One region of the Streptomyces sp. NPDC093225 genome, then DNA from elsewhere that is predicted to be linked to it. Evidence: riboswitches for the same ligand, from Rfam matches in the RefSeq annotation. Region 1 holds a riboswitch; each other region holds the start of a gene.
What was found. Region 1 has a riboswitch for cyclic di-AMP ahead of ACIQCH_RS21610 (LysM peptidoglycan-binding domain-containing M23 family metallopeptidase). Riboswitches for the same ligand answer to the same signal wherever they lie in the genome.

Region 2: it holds a riboswitch for cyclic di-AMP, as region 1 does, so the genes downstream of both, ACIQCH_RS04045 (M23 family metallopeptidase) here and ACIQCH_RS21610 (LysM peptidoglycan-binding domain-containing M23 family metallopeptidase) in region 1, are expected to answer to the same signal.
Region 3: it holds a riboswitch for cyclic di-AMP, as region 1 does, so the genes downstream of both, ACIQCH_RS08245 (transglycosylase family protein) here and ACIQCH_RS21610 (LysM peptidoglycan-binding domain-containing M23 family metallopeptidase) in region 1, are expected to answer to the same signal.

The regions. Positions count from the first base shown of each region.
Region 1 is NZ_JBIVNX010000023.1:68,066-72,242, forward strand. Features, by position in the region: gene ACIQCH_RS21600 (MBL fold metallo-hydrolase) at 1-101, opposite strand, end outside; gene ACIQCH_RS21605 (SGNH/GDSL hydrolase family protein) at 411-1,223, opposite strand; gene ACIQCH_RS21610 (LysM peptidoglycan-binding domain-containing M23 family metallopeptidase) at 1,418-2,404, opposite strand; cyclic di-AMP (ydaO/yuaA leader) riboswitch at 2,409-2,613, opposite strand; gene ACIQCH_RS21615 (tyrosine-protein phosphatase) at 2,920-3,723, shown strand; gene ACIQCH_RS21620 (aspartate aminotransferase family protein) at 3,836-4,177, opposite strand, start outside.
Region 2 is NZ_JBIVNX010000003.1:18,017-22,193, reverse strand. Features, by position in the region: gene lanKC (class III lanthionine synthetase LanKC) at 1-1,348, shown strand, start outside; gene ACIQCH_RS04055 (hypothetical protein) at 1,345-1,647, shown strand; tRNA gene ACIQCH_RS04050 (tRNA-Met) at 1,766-1,839, shown strand; cyclic di-AMP (ydaO/yuaA leader) riboswitch at 2,162-2,294, shown strand; gene ACIQCH_RS04045 (M23 family metallopeptidase) at 2,305-3,348, shown strand; partial or broken gene ACIQCH_RS04040 (PrsW family intramembrane metalloprotease) at 3,374-4,177, opposite strand, start outside.
Region 3 is NZ_JBIVNX010000006.1:40,538-44,714, forward strand. Features, by position in the region: gene eno (phosphopyruvate hydratase) at 1-615, opposite strand, end outside; gene ACIQCH_RS08245 (transglycosylase family protein) at 952-1,650, opposite strand; cyclic di-AMP (ydaO/yuaA leader) riboswitch at 1,654-1,826, opposite strand; gene ACIQCH_RS08250 (transglycosylase family protein) at 2,114-3,226, opposite strand; gene ACIQCH_RS08255 (cytochrome P450) at 3,473-4,177, opposite strand, start outside.

The sequences.
Region 1 (4,177 bases):
GAGCGGCGGATGCGCTCCATCCGTTCGCCGGACGGATCCGCGCCGAAGGCCTCGGGCCGCAGTGCGCGCAGCCCTGCTCGCAGGGAACGTGAGCCGGACAAGGCGCCTCCTGGGACGGTGGGTGCTGGTGAGAGCGGGTGGACGGGGTGTCTCTGCCCTTCCCAACGCGGGACCCGGCCGAAGGATTCCAGCCGCCGGGAATCCGGTCGTCCGGTTCACCGTGGCCGTTCCCCCCGGCCGGGGCGGTCATGCCGGCCGCCCCGGGCGGCCCGGCACGTTCGCCCGGTCGGAACAGCACGTTTGGCCCGGTCGGGTGGTCGCCCCACCCGGTCCGCACGGACACCGAACCCCACCGGGGCCGGCACCCGACCCCACCGGGGCCGGAACCGAACCCCACGGGACCGACCCCGCTACAGCGGCAGCAGATCCGGGCGCTTGGGCTCCACGTTGTCGCCCGAGGACTCGCCGCGCAGTCGGCGCCCGATCCACGGCACCAGGTGCTCGCGCGCCCACTGGATGTTGTCGCGGGTGACCTCGGCGGAGCCGCGCGGCTGCTCCGGCGGCCAGGGCTGGTCGGGGTCGGCCGGTACGTCCAGCCCGAGGACCTGGGCGGCCCGCAGCGCGACCCGGGTGTGGCCCTCCGGGGACAAGTGGAGCCGGTCGTGGTCCCACGCGCGCCGGTCCTGGACGGACTTGAGCGACCACAGGTCGAGGACCGGGCAGTCGTAACGGTCGGCGATGGCACGGACGTGCGCGGTGTACGTGGCGACCTTGCCGCGCAGGTGGCGCAGGACCGGTACGCCGCGGGTGTCGAAGCCCGTGGTGATCATCACGGTCGGGACGGCGCCCACGAGGTCGGCCACGGCCGCCTCGAAGCGCTCGGCGACCGCGTCGGGGTCGCTGCCCGGCCGGATGATGTCGTTGCCGCCCGCACAGAAGGTGACGAGCTCGGGGGCGAGCCCCTTGGCCCGCGGAAGCTGCTCGGCCACGATCTGGTCGAGGAGCCGGCCGCGGACGGCGAGGTTGGCGTACCGGAACTCGTGCTCGGGGAGCCGGTCGGCCAGGAGTACGGCCAGCCGGTCGGCCCAGCCGACGAAGGCGCCGTCGGGGCCGGGGTCGCCGACGCCCTCGGTGAAGCTGTCGCCGATCGCCGCGTAGGAGCCGATGGGAGGAAGAGGAGTTACGGGTGCCTGATCTGCTGATGGTGTCGAATCGCCTGCCACGGAACGACATCCTTCACCGAAGGATGTGACCTACGCGACCGTAAGGAGGGGTTGACGCAGGGTGATATGGACCACCCGGTCAGTTTGGCCGGAAAGCGTCGCCCGCGACCGGACCCGCCCTCCGGACCGAGCGGCGGCGCCGGCACCCCTCCTCGGTGCCGACCCCGCCGCTCGCCCCCTCCCCGGAACGCGCCTCAGACGTTGACGCCCTTGGCCCTCAGGTAGGCCAGCGGGTCGACGTCCTGGCCGTAGCTGGGACCGGTGCGGATCTCGAAGTGCAGGTGCGGGCCGGTGGAGTTGCCCGTCGAACCCGAGAGGCCGACGACCTCGCCCACGCGCACGGTCTGGCCGGCCGAGACGCTGAGCGACGACAGGTGGCCGTACTGCGAGTAGCGGCCGTCGGCGTGCCGGATGATCACCTCGTTGCCGTAGGCGCCCGCCCAGCCGGCGGAGACCACGGTGCCCGCGCCCACGGCGTGGACGGAGGTGCCGGTGCCGACCGCGAAGTCGATGCCGGTGTGGTAGCCGCTGGACCACATGCTGCCGCCCAGGTGGTACGGGGTGGTGATGGCGGCGCTGACCGGGACGACGAAGCTCGGGGCGGATGCGACGGCGGCCGCGGCTGCGGCGGACGCCGGCGCGGCGGCCGGGCGGGCGGCGGAGCGGCTGGCGGTCTGCGGGGCGGCGGACCGCTGCGCGGCAGCCGGGGCCTTCTTCGGAGCGGCCTGGGCCCCGGTCTTCGACCCGGTACCGGCCTTCGGCGCGGTACCGGCCCCGTGCCCGGCGGGAGACTCCGGTGCAGCGCCCCGGCCGGCCAGGCTGAGCTCCAGACCGGGGTGGATCAGGGACGGGTCGGCGCCGACGGCCCGGCGGTTGTCGGCGTACAGCTTCTGCCAGCCACCCGCCACGTGGTGCTCCGCGGCGATCTCCGAGAGGCAGTCGCCGGGCACGACGGTGTACGTGGACCGGGCCGCGGCCGGAGCCGGAGCCGCAACCGCAGCCGTCACAGCCGCGGGAGCGACGGCCGGAGCAGCGGCGGGAGCAGCGGCCGGAGCCGCGGCGTGGGCGCCCGCGGCGCCGATCAGGGGCAGCGCGAGGGCGGCGCCGCCGGTGCCGGCGGCGGCGAAGCCCCGGGCGAGCGGGCTGGACTTCGGTCGGCGGTGCTTACCCTTTCCGGGCATGGCGAATTCCTCTCCGGCGCCTGCGAGGTGAGCTGTCGGGTTCGGGCTGGAGGTGCCCGGCCGCGTGTGATCGCGACTTCACCCCGAGCCGTCCGGAAGAAGATCCGGAAGCCCGGACGGAGATCCGGAACTCCGGAGAAAGATCCGGAAACGGCGGTGTAACTGGTTCCCCCGCTCCTGCCGGACGAGTGATCGGGTGCGGTCCATCGGGCGGCGGCAGGATTTGGCGTTCCGCCCGGATCGATCGCGACCGTAATCGAGCACCTCGGAGCGGAACAAGCTTCGAATTCCCGAGCGGATTCCCTCCGGTGAATGATCGCCGGAATTCCGGTCACACTCCGTCTATTGCGCAGTCTTAACGGGCCTGCACAGAACGGAATTCAGGCTTCCATACCGGCCACAGACGGTCACCGTATGATCCTGCTCACGAGAGGGGCTCCATCTGCCGCCACATTGCGGTAACTTGACGCCAAGTAGTGCAATTCGGACATCACTCGAGCCGCAAGGAGTCCCTTGTGACCCAGCAGATACCCCAGGCGCCCACGGGCGAGCCGGAGCTGACCGGAGTGCGCAACTTCCGCGACGTGGGCGGCCTTCCGACCGTCGACGGACGACACGTACGTACAGGACTTCTGTACCGAAGCGGACATCTCGCTCATGCCACTGAAAACGATGCGGAATATCTCGCATCACTCGGACTCCACACCATCTTCGATTTCCGCAACGAAGAGGACACCCTCATCGAGGGCCGGGACGTCGAACTCCCCGGCGTCCGCCACGTCAGCATCCCGCTCTCCGACGTCGGCGACGGGAAGGAGTTCTGGGCCACGGTCCGCTCCGAGGACGTGGTCCGGCTGCGCACCGAACTCGGCGACGGCAAGGGCGAGGCCGGGATGGTCGCCTGGTACCGCAGACTCGTGCGCACCCGGACCGCCGAGCACGGCCGCATCGTCCACGCCCTCGCCGAGGACAACGTGCCGGCGCTCATGCACTGCGCGGCCGGCAAGGACCGGGCCGGCCTGTCGATGGCGGTGACCCTGCTCGCCCTCGGCGTGGAACGCGACGCGATCCTGGCGGACTACCTCGAGTCGAACGCCCCGCACCGCCGCTACGTGGTCCGCCCGCGCCCCGGCGTCCCGGCCCGCTCCCCCGAGGTCACGCGGCTGCTGAGCCCCCTGTTCGACGCCCGGGTCGAGTACCTCGAGGGCGCGTTCGGGGCCATCCAGGAGACCTGGGGCGGCGTCGAGGGCTACCTGGCCGAGGGCCTCGGCCTCACCCACGACACCCGCGAGCGGCTGCGCGCCCGCCTGCTGGTCTGAGCGCACCGCGGCCCGCGGCCGCGCCGGGGAGGCGGGTCACCCGCCCTCCCCGGCGTGCTCACCCGGCCGCCGACTCCCCCGCGCGCCCACCCGGCCACTTCCCCGCCCCCCCTCACCGCCCGCCGTTGACCGCCTGCTTCACCAGCATCCGCCCGAACTCCCACATCAGCCCGCCCCCACCGTGCGCCTCGTCCATCACCGCACGGAAGGCGGTCACGAACCGGTCCACGTCCGCCTCGTCGATGACCAGCGGCGGGATCAGCTTGATGACCTCCAGGTGGTCGCCCGAGACCTGGGTCAGGATCCGGTGCTTCTGCAGCAGCGGCGCCACGACCATCTGCGCGAAGAGCCCCTTGCGCGCCGCCTGGAGCATCGTCCACCGGCTGCGCAGCCCCAGCGACGAGGGCCGCCCGAACTCGATGCCGATCATCAGCCCCCGCCCGCGCACCTCGTG
Region 2 (4,177 bases), on a different contig from region 1:
CATGCCCTGGGACCCGGAGAAGTCCGAGCAGCTGATCGAGCTGGTCCAGGAGCGCTTCCCGGTGCCGTCGGACTTCGGCGACCGGGTGCGCGCGGAGCTCGCCCTCGGCGCCGAGCTGGAACTGCCCGGGGCGGCGGACGTGGTCCGGCCGCTGTGGAGCCTGCCCGCGGCCGCGCCCGACGCGCTGGTCGAGGCGGAGGGGCTGGCCGCCCTGGCCGAGCGGGTGGGCGAGGGCATCCTGGCCACCGCCACCCCCGAGCGCACCGACCGGCTCTTCCCCGGCGACATCGAGCAGTTCGCGCACCCCGGTGGCGGGGTCGCGGTGGCGCACGGTGCCGCGGGCGTGCTGTGGGCCCTGCACAACGCGGGCCTGCCGGTGCCCGAGGAGCACGTGGACTGGCTGGTCACCGCCGCCCGCGAACTGGAGGACCCGCGCCCGGGCCTGTACGACGGGCTCTCGGGCATCGCCTGCGTGCTGGCCGGGCTCGGCCGCCACGCCGAGGCCGCGGAGTTCATGGACCGCGCGGCCGCGCTGCCCTGCGACGAGGCCGGGGACGGCCTCAACTCCGGTACGGCCGGACTGGGCCTGGCGCTGCTCGCCCTGGGACGCGCCGAGGACGCCCGGATCCTGGCGGTCACCCTGGCCGAGCGGATCCTGATGGGTGCCGCGGACCTGCCCGTGGCCGACCCGGAGGCCGCCGCCGACCGCAAGGCCAAGCGGCACCTGCCGGGCCTGCTCTACGGGGGCGCCGGCCAGGCGCTGTTCCTGCTGCGGGTGCACGACCAGCTGGCCCGGGAGGCGGGCGGACCGGTCGCGGACGAGCGGCTGGTCGAGGCGGCCGCCCGCATCCTGCGCCACGACCTCACCGAGTCGGGCCGGCTGCCCGGCGGGCCCGAGGTGCTGGAGCAGGCGCCCTGGCGCGGGCCGCACATCGCCTGCGGCAGCGCCGGCCAGGTCATCGCCCTGCACGAGCTGCTGCGGCACCGGCAGGACCCGGAGCTCACCGCGGTCTACGAGGCGATGCGCACCGACCTGACCACGGACTACCACCCCGGCATCGGCCTCTACACCGGCCGGGCCGGCGCCATGGCGGCGCTGCTGCACACCTTCGACGGCAGCACCGCCGCCCGGGACACCCTGCGGGCGCAGTTCGCGGGCCTGGGCTGGCACGCCGTACCGCACGACGGCCGGCTGGCGTTCCTCGGCGAGCACTCGCTGCGGCTGTCGGCGGACCTGGCCACCGGTGCCGCCGGCGTGCTGGCCGTGCTGGGCGCGCTGGCGGGTGCGGACCGGCCCGCGCTGCCCTTCCTGGACGCGCTCGGCCTGCCCGTGGCCGCCGGACGATGACCGCTCCGGCGCCCGGCGCGTACGGGACGAGCACCCTGGTGCGCATCGAGGTCACCGACCTGGCCCCGGCCGGGGCCGCCGCCGAGACGGCCGCCGTACGGCTGATCGCGCTGCTGCCCGCAGGGTGGCGCGCCACCCTGCGGGAGTGCGCGGCCGGCTGGGCGACCCTGAGCCTCACGCCCCCGGCGACCCCGGCGCCCCCGGCGGTCCCGCCGGGGCCGGGCGGGGCGGCCGCGGCCCGGGCGGTGGTGGACCAGGTGCTGCGGCACCCGGCGCTGCGCGGCTGGGCGCAGGTCTGACGGCCCTTCCGGCGGCCGCGGGGCCCGGGTCGGACCGGGCTCCGCGGCCGCCGCGGCGGGCCGCCCCGCGGAGGTGGTGCCGAGCACCCGCTCGGATGGCGTAAGCTGGTGTCACCGACGCGGGGTGGAGCAGCTCGGTAGCTCGCTGGGCTCATAACCCAGAGGTCGCAGGTTCAAATCCTGTCCCCGCTACTGAAGACGAAGGCCCGGATCCATGGGATCCGGGCCTTCGTCGTGTCCGCGCACCGTCCACCACGTTCCGTAGCCGAAAGGGCGCGCTCCGCACAGCTGCTGAAGGTGCGTCAGGGGTGGGATCCGGCCGCGCGGAGACCCTCCGGGGCGGCAACTCGTCCCTATTTTTCCTGTGGTAGGGCATAAGTCGTGGCCAAAGTCGGTCACGTACTGCTGAGTTGACCGGAAGGATCATGGCGCGGCGCTTGGAATCACTCACCGTTGTCTATTACCGTTCGATAACGCAGCGCGGCTGTCCCAGCCGTCGTCAGTGACGGCACCGCGCGCGTGCGCGCCGAATCCCGTGAGGGAACCGGGGAACCACCACCATGGGGTGCATCGGGCCCGCCGGCCCGTAGGAGACCTTCCTGCTCCGAACCCGTCAGCTAACCCGGTAGGCGAAGAAGGAAGGAAAGGAGCGCCCCCGTGGCGTCCAACGGGCCTGCCGCCGACATCCCCCCGTCCTCCACGGACCCCGCCGCCCCCGAGGGCGCCGGCGCGTGGGGCGAGTGGAACCCCACCGAGGACTCCGTACGCCCCGCCGGCGGCCGCCACCGCGTCGTCAAGCAGCGCAACGGCCTGGCCCGCAGCTCCACCGTCCTCGGCGTCGGCATCATCGCCGCCGTCGGCGCGGGTGGCATCGCCACCGCCCAGGACAAGCCCCCGGTCGCGATATCCATCCCCTCGCTGCTCCCGGACGAGCTGCCCGACGTCCTCCCCGACGCGCTCACCGGCCACGCGGACGCACCCGGGACCACCACCGCCGTCGCAGCCCCGCTCACCGGCGCCGGGGTCACCCCCGCCCAGGCCGCGCGGGGCACCGACGCCGGCGAGGCGCTGCGCAACCGGATCCTCCAGCAGGCCGAGTCGCAGGCCGACGCCGCGGCCGCCGAGGCCAAGGCCGCCGCCCAGCGCGCCGCCGAGGAGGCCGCCGCGGCCAAGGCGAAGGCGGAGGCCGAGGCGGCCCGCGAGCAGGCCGAGGCCGCGGCCGCCGCGAAGGCCGCTGCCGAGAAGGCCGCCGAGGAGAAGGCCGCCGCGGAGAAGGCGGAGAAGGAGCGGCTCGCGAAGCTGGCCGGCTCCTACACCCTCCCCACCTCCTCGTACACGCTGACCTCGCACTACGGCGACGCCGGCTCGATGTGGTCCTCCGGCCACCACACCGGCCTCGACTTCGCCGCCCCGACCGGCACCCCGGTCAAGGCCGTGCACGGCGGCACCATCACCTCCGCCGGCTGGTCGGGCCCGTACGGCTACCGCATCGTCCTCAAGCTCCAGGACGGCACCGAGCTCTGGTACTGCCACCTGTCCTCGATCTCGGTCGCCTCGGGCACCGTCGAGACCGGCCAGACCATCGGCCGGGTCGGCGCCACCGGCAACGTCACCGGCCCCCACCTGCACCTCGAAGTGCGGATCGACGGAGCGACGGCGGACCCGCTGGCCTGGCTGGCCGACCGCGGGGTGAACGCATAGCGGGGACGAAGACGGCCCCCGGCCACCGCCGGGTCCGCACCGCCAGCCACGCCAGCAGGCCGAAGACCGGCACCATCACGGTCCCGTAGACGACGTAGAAGCCGTACTCGCCGAACTCCGAGGAGCTGTTCCACAGAGCGTGCACGGCCATGGCCGCCGCCAGCCCCGCCGCCGGCGGCCAGGTCCGGGCCCGGCGTCCGCGCCCGACCCCCCGCCCCGGCCCGTACGCGTACCCGTACGCCGCCCAGCCGAAGCCGAGCCCGGTCCACACCGTGAACAGCGGGTGCGCGAAGGGCGACAGCACCGCCCGGACGAAGAAGGTCGCGGCGGTCACCGATCCCATGACGGACGTACCGGTGCCCAGGTCCTGCCCGAAGGCGTTGCCGAGGTAGAGGATGTTCTCGGTGAACGCGAAGCCGGTCGCGGTGAACCCGGCCACCACGATCCCGTCCGCGACCCCCCTGAACTCCCGCCCCCGGAACAGGAACACCAGCAGCAGCGCGCCCGCCTTCGCGAACTCCTCCACCACCGGGGCGATCACCACGGAGCCCAGCAGGTCGGCCTCCGCCGGGTCGGCCGCCGCGGATATCCACCGGGTGGCGAAGCTGTTCGCCACTATGGCGATCAGCGCCGCGGCGCAGGCCCCCCAGACGAAGGCGAACAGGTGCTGCGGCCAGACGCCGCCCCCCGGCCGCGTCCGCCCCAGCCAGTGGAACACCGCCATCAGCGGTGGCACCGGCAGGACGGCGAGACCGAGGCCGACGAGGAACCCCTGGGTGCCGGTCTGTTCCCGAACGAGTTCGAGGATCAGCACTCCGGCGGCCGCGAG
Region 3 (4,177 bases), on a different contig from region 1:
GCCGAGGCCGGTGGACAGGCCCTTGGACTTCAGCACGGACTTGAGGGTGTGGTAGACCTCGGTGCCCCAGCGCAGGGCCTCGGAGAAGGACTCCGCGCCGATCGGGGCGATCATGAACTCCTGGATGTCCACGTTGGAGTCGGCGTGCGAGCCGCCGTTCAGGATGTTCATCATCGGAACGGGCAGCAGGTGCGCGTTCGGGCCGCCGAGGTAGCGGAACAGCGGCAGGTCCGAGGCCTCGGACGCGGCGTGCGCCACGGCCAGGGAGACGCCGAGGATCGCGTTGGCGCCGAGCGAGCCCTTGTTGTCGGTCGCGTCCAGGTCGAACATGGCCTGGTCGATCAGGCGCTGCTCGGTGGCGTCGTAGCCGACCAGCTCGGGGCCGATCTGCTCGATGACGGCGAGGACGGCCTTCTCGACGCCCTTGCCCTGGTAGCGGTTCGGGTCCCCGTCGCGGAGCTCAATGGCCTCGAACGCACCGGTGGAGGCACCGGAGGGAACGGCAGCACGGCCGGTGCTGCCGTCGTCGAGGCCGACCTCGACCTCGACCGTGGGGTTGCCTCGGGAGTCCAGGATTTCCCGGGCTACGACGACGTCGATGGACGGCACGAGCATCTCCTTCTGGGATGTGACGCTAGGTGTGCGGTGGCGCCTGGGCCGTGGGACCGACCCAGCCGGACTAGAGCCTAACCGGCTCCGGGGCATCGGCCAGCCGACCGCCCGGGTCCTGGGACGAAAAAGGGGCTGAATACCCGCCTTCCAGGACATACGGCCCTTGATCAAGAGCACTCCGGAGGCCCTGACGGCCTTTCGGGGACCCCCGGGCTGCGCCGAACATACGTCCGCCCGGCGCGTCGGGGGGAGGACGCGCCGGGCGGACGTGCTTGCACCGGGTGAGCAGATCTCCGCTCAGGAGAGCTTCGAGAGCCGCTCAGAGGGCTTCGGCTCCGGTCAGGAGAGCTTCAGCATCTGGCCCGGGTAGATCAGGTCGGCATCGGTGACGATGTCCTTGTTGAGCTCGAAGAGCTTCTCCCAGCCGCCCTTGACCTGCTGGGCGTCGGCGATGGTGCCGAGGGTGTCGCCGGCCTTCACCTCGTAGGAGCCGTCGCCCTTCTTGATGACGCCGGAGGACGCCGGCTTCGGGGCCTCGGAGGTGCGGGCGGAGCGGGTCGTCGGGGTCGACTCGGAGGAGCGGGTGCTCTTCTTCGCGGTCGACTTCGAGGACTTGGAGCTCTTGGAGGACTTCGTGGACGTGGAGCCGTCGGAGCCCTTGTAGGAGGCGCCGGACAGGCCCACGCCGCAGCTCGGCCAGGCACCCTTGCCCTGGGCGGCCAGAACCTTCTCGGCCACGGCTATCTGCTGGGACTTGGAGGCCTGGTTGGCCTGCGGGGCGTAGGAGGTGCCGCCGTACGCCGCCCAGGTGGACGCGGAGAACTGCAGGCCGCCGTAGTAGCCGTTGCCGGTGTTGATGGACCAGTTGCCACCGGACTCGCACTGCGCGACGCGGTCCCACTCGGAAGCGGTGGCGGCGCTGGCCGAACCGGCGGCCATCAGCGGAGCGGCGACGACCGCACCGGCGACGCCGACGAGGGCGGCGGTACGGGCGGCCTTGGACGCACGGCGGTGCTTGCCCTTGCTGGAAGACAGCATGGAAGGTCTCCTCACCGACGCCTGCGAGGTGAGCTGTCGGGTTCGGGCGAGTGAGTTGCCCGGCCTCGCGACCTAGCGCGTGGCTTCACCCCTAGCCGGTTCCGTGACCGTCTCTCAACGGCCGGGCCCGGCAAAAATCTTGGGTCCCCCGCTCCTGCCTACGGCGCTTACGCGTCGACTGTTCCCTTGCGTCCGGTGGCAGGACTCGGCGTGCGGTCGAAGGGGCTCGCGGTGGCGAGCGGTCAGACCGTAGGCAGAGGTCTCCCCGATGTTCAAGGTGGGACATCGGGGAGAAACCGCTCGTACTTGCCTTCCGGGAACCGGCGTTTGCGCAGGTGGGAGGGGGCTTGCGCACACCTCCCGGACGCAACACGCCAGTTGACGGCCTGAGACTCATGTCTCACTCGCGCCAAACCCGGACATTCAACGCGTACCGGGTGTCCCGACTGCGCCCGAACTGCCCCTACTTCTGCCCGAGGTGGAGGCTCTGTCCCGGCTTGATGAGGTCCGCGTCATCCCCGATGAGCTGCTCGTTCGCCTTGTAGAGGGCATCCCAGCCGCCCTTGAGGCCCTTCTCGTCCGCGATCTCCGAGAGGCTGTCGCCGGGCTGCACGGTGTACGTCGGGTCGGTGGTGGTCTCCGTAAGGGTGGAGACGTCGTTCCCGGACGCGCCGTCAGCTGCACCCGGGTCATCATTCGCGGCGTGACGTCCCGTTGCGGCGAATATGTCCGATTCGGTTCCGGGTCCCTCGAGGGCCGGGGTGCCGCGGTGCTTGCCGGTGGCGCCGTCGGCGGTCTGGCCGGGGTCCGACGGGGTGCCGGTCGGGGTCTCGGGGGTGCCGGGGGTGCCCGGGGTGCCGGTCGGGACGTCGGGGGTGCCGGGCGTACCGGGCGTACCGGGCGTACCGGGGACGGTGGGCGTGCCCGGCGTGCCCGGCGTGCCCGGCGTGCCGGGGGTACCGGGAGTCCCCGGCGTCGTGGGCGCGGACGGCGAGGCGGGGTCCGTCGGACCGCCCGGGGTCGCGGGCGTCGTCGGCGTCGAGGGCGTCGTCGGCGTGGTGGCGCCGGGGCTCGGGGTGCCCGGGGCGGCGGGCTCGGTCGGCTCGGCCGGGGTCTCCGTGCCCTGGTCGGGGCGGACCGGGGCCGGGGTGACCGGCTTGCCCTCGTCCTCCAGGCCGGCGTCGACCTTGGCCTTCGGGCCGCCCTTCGTCAGGCCGGCCGGGCCCGCGCACATCGGCCAGGCCGACGGGCCCTGGGCGGCGAGCACCCGCTCGCCGACGGTGATCTGCTGCGAACGACTGGCGAGGTCGGCACGGGCGGCGTAGGCGAGGCCGCCGTTGCCCTCCCAGACTTCCTGGGTGAACTGCAGTCCGCCGTAGAAGCCGTTGCCGAGGTCGGCGCTCCAGGCGCCGCCGCTCTCGCACTCGGCGACCTTGTCCCAGGTGGTGGTGTCGGCGGCGGAGGCGCTGGTGGCCGCGAGCAGCGGCAGCGCGAGGGCGGAGCCGGTGACTCCAGCCGTGACGACGATCGCGGGGGCCTGGCGGGGCCGACGGTGGCGGCCGTTACCGGAGCGCATGCGTGAGGGCCTTTCGTGGCGGCAAGGGGGCGACCGCGAACCTAGCCGGGTTCGAACGGATGTCACAAGTCGATGCAGCGCAGATCACGTTGAGATCACGAAACTGAGGAATGCTCAGTTCCGCTCCGTGTCGGAATCCCTACGGGCCGTCTATCGGCGCCCAGTTGAGCCCGTTACGTCCCCCCGGCGCGGCGCACGGCGCCCCTCGGGCCGGTTTCCGGAGGGAAATCTTCCTTAAGGGAACCGTCACGCTCCTTCCGGCGTGAAGGTGACCGGGAGGGTGCGCAGCCCGCGCATGATGAGCCCGCCCCGCCAGCGGAGTTCGGCCGGCTCGACGGCGAGTCGCAGGTCGGGCAGGCGCGTCAGGAGCGTGGCCAGCGCGGTCTGCCCCTCCAGGCGCGCGAGCGGCGCGCCGAGGCAGTAGTGGATGCCGTGGCCGTAGCCGAGGTGCTGGTTGTCGGAGCGGGCGAGGTCGAGGGTGTCGGGTTCGGCGAAGCGCGCCGGGTCGCGGTCGGCCGCCGCGAGCACGACCAGTACCGGGTCGCCGGTGCCGACCGACTGCCCGCCGAGGGTCAGGGGCTCGGTGGCGAACCGCCACGTGGCGAGCTCGACCGGGCCGTCGTAGCGGAGGAGCTCCTCGACGCCCGTGGCCAGCAGGTCCGTCTCGCCGGCGGCGAGGGAGGCCTGCAGCCGGTCGCGCTCGCGGGGGTTCATGAAGAGGGAGTGCAGGCCGTTCCCGATGAGGTTGACGGTCGTCTCGAAGCCCGCGAAGAGCAGGATGAAGGCCATCGCGGCGGCCTCGTTCTCCGTGAGGTGCTCGCCGTGGTCGCTGGCCCGGATGAGACCGGAGATCAGGTCGTCGCCCAGATCGTCCCGTTTGCGGTGGATCAGGTCGACCAGGTAGCTCCGCATCTGCTTGACCGAGCGGGCCACGCCGCCGCGCGGCCCGCC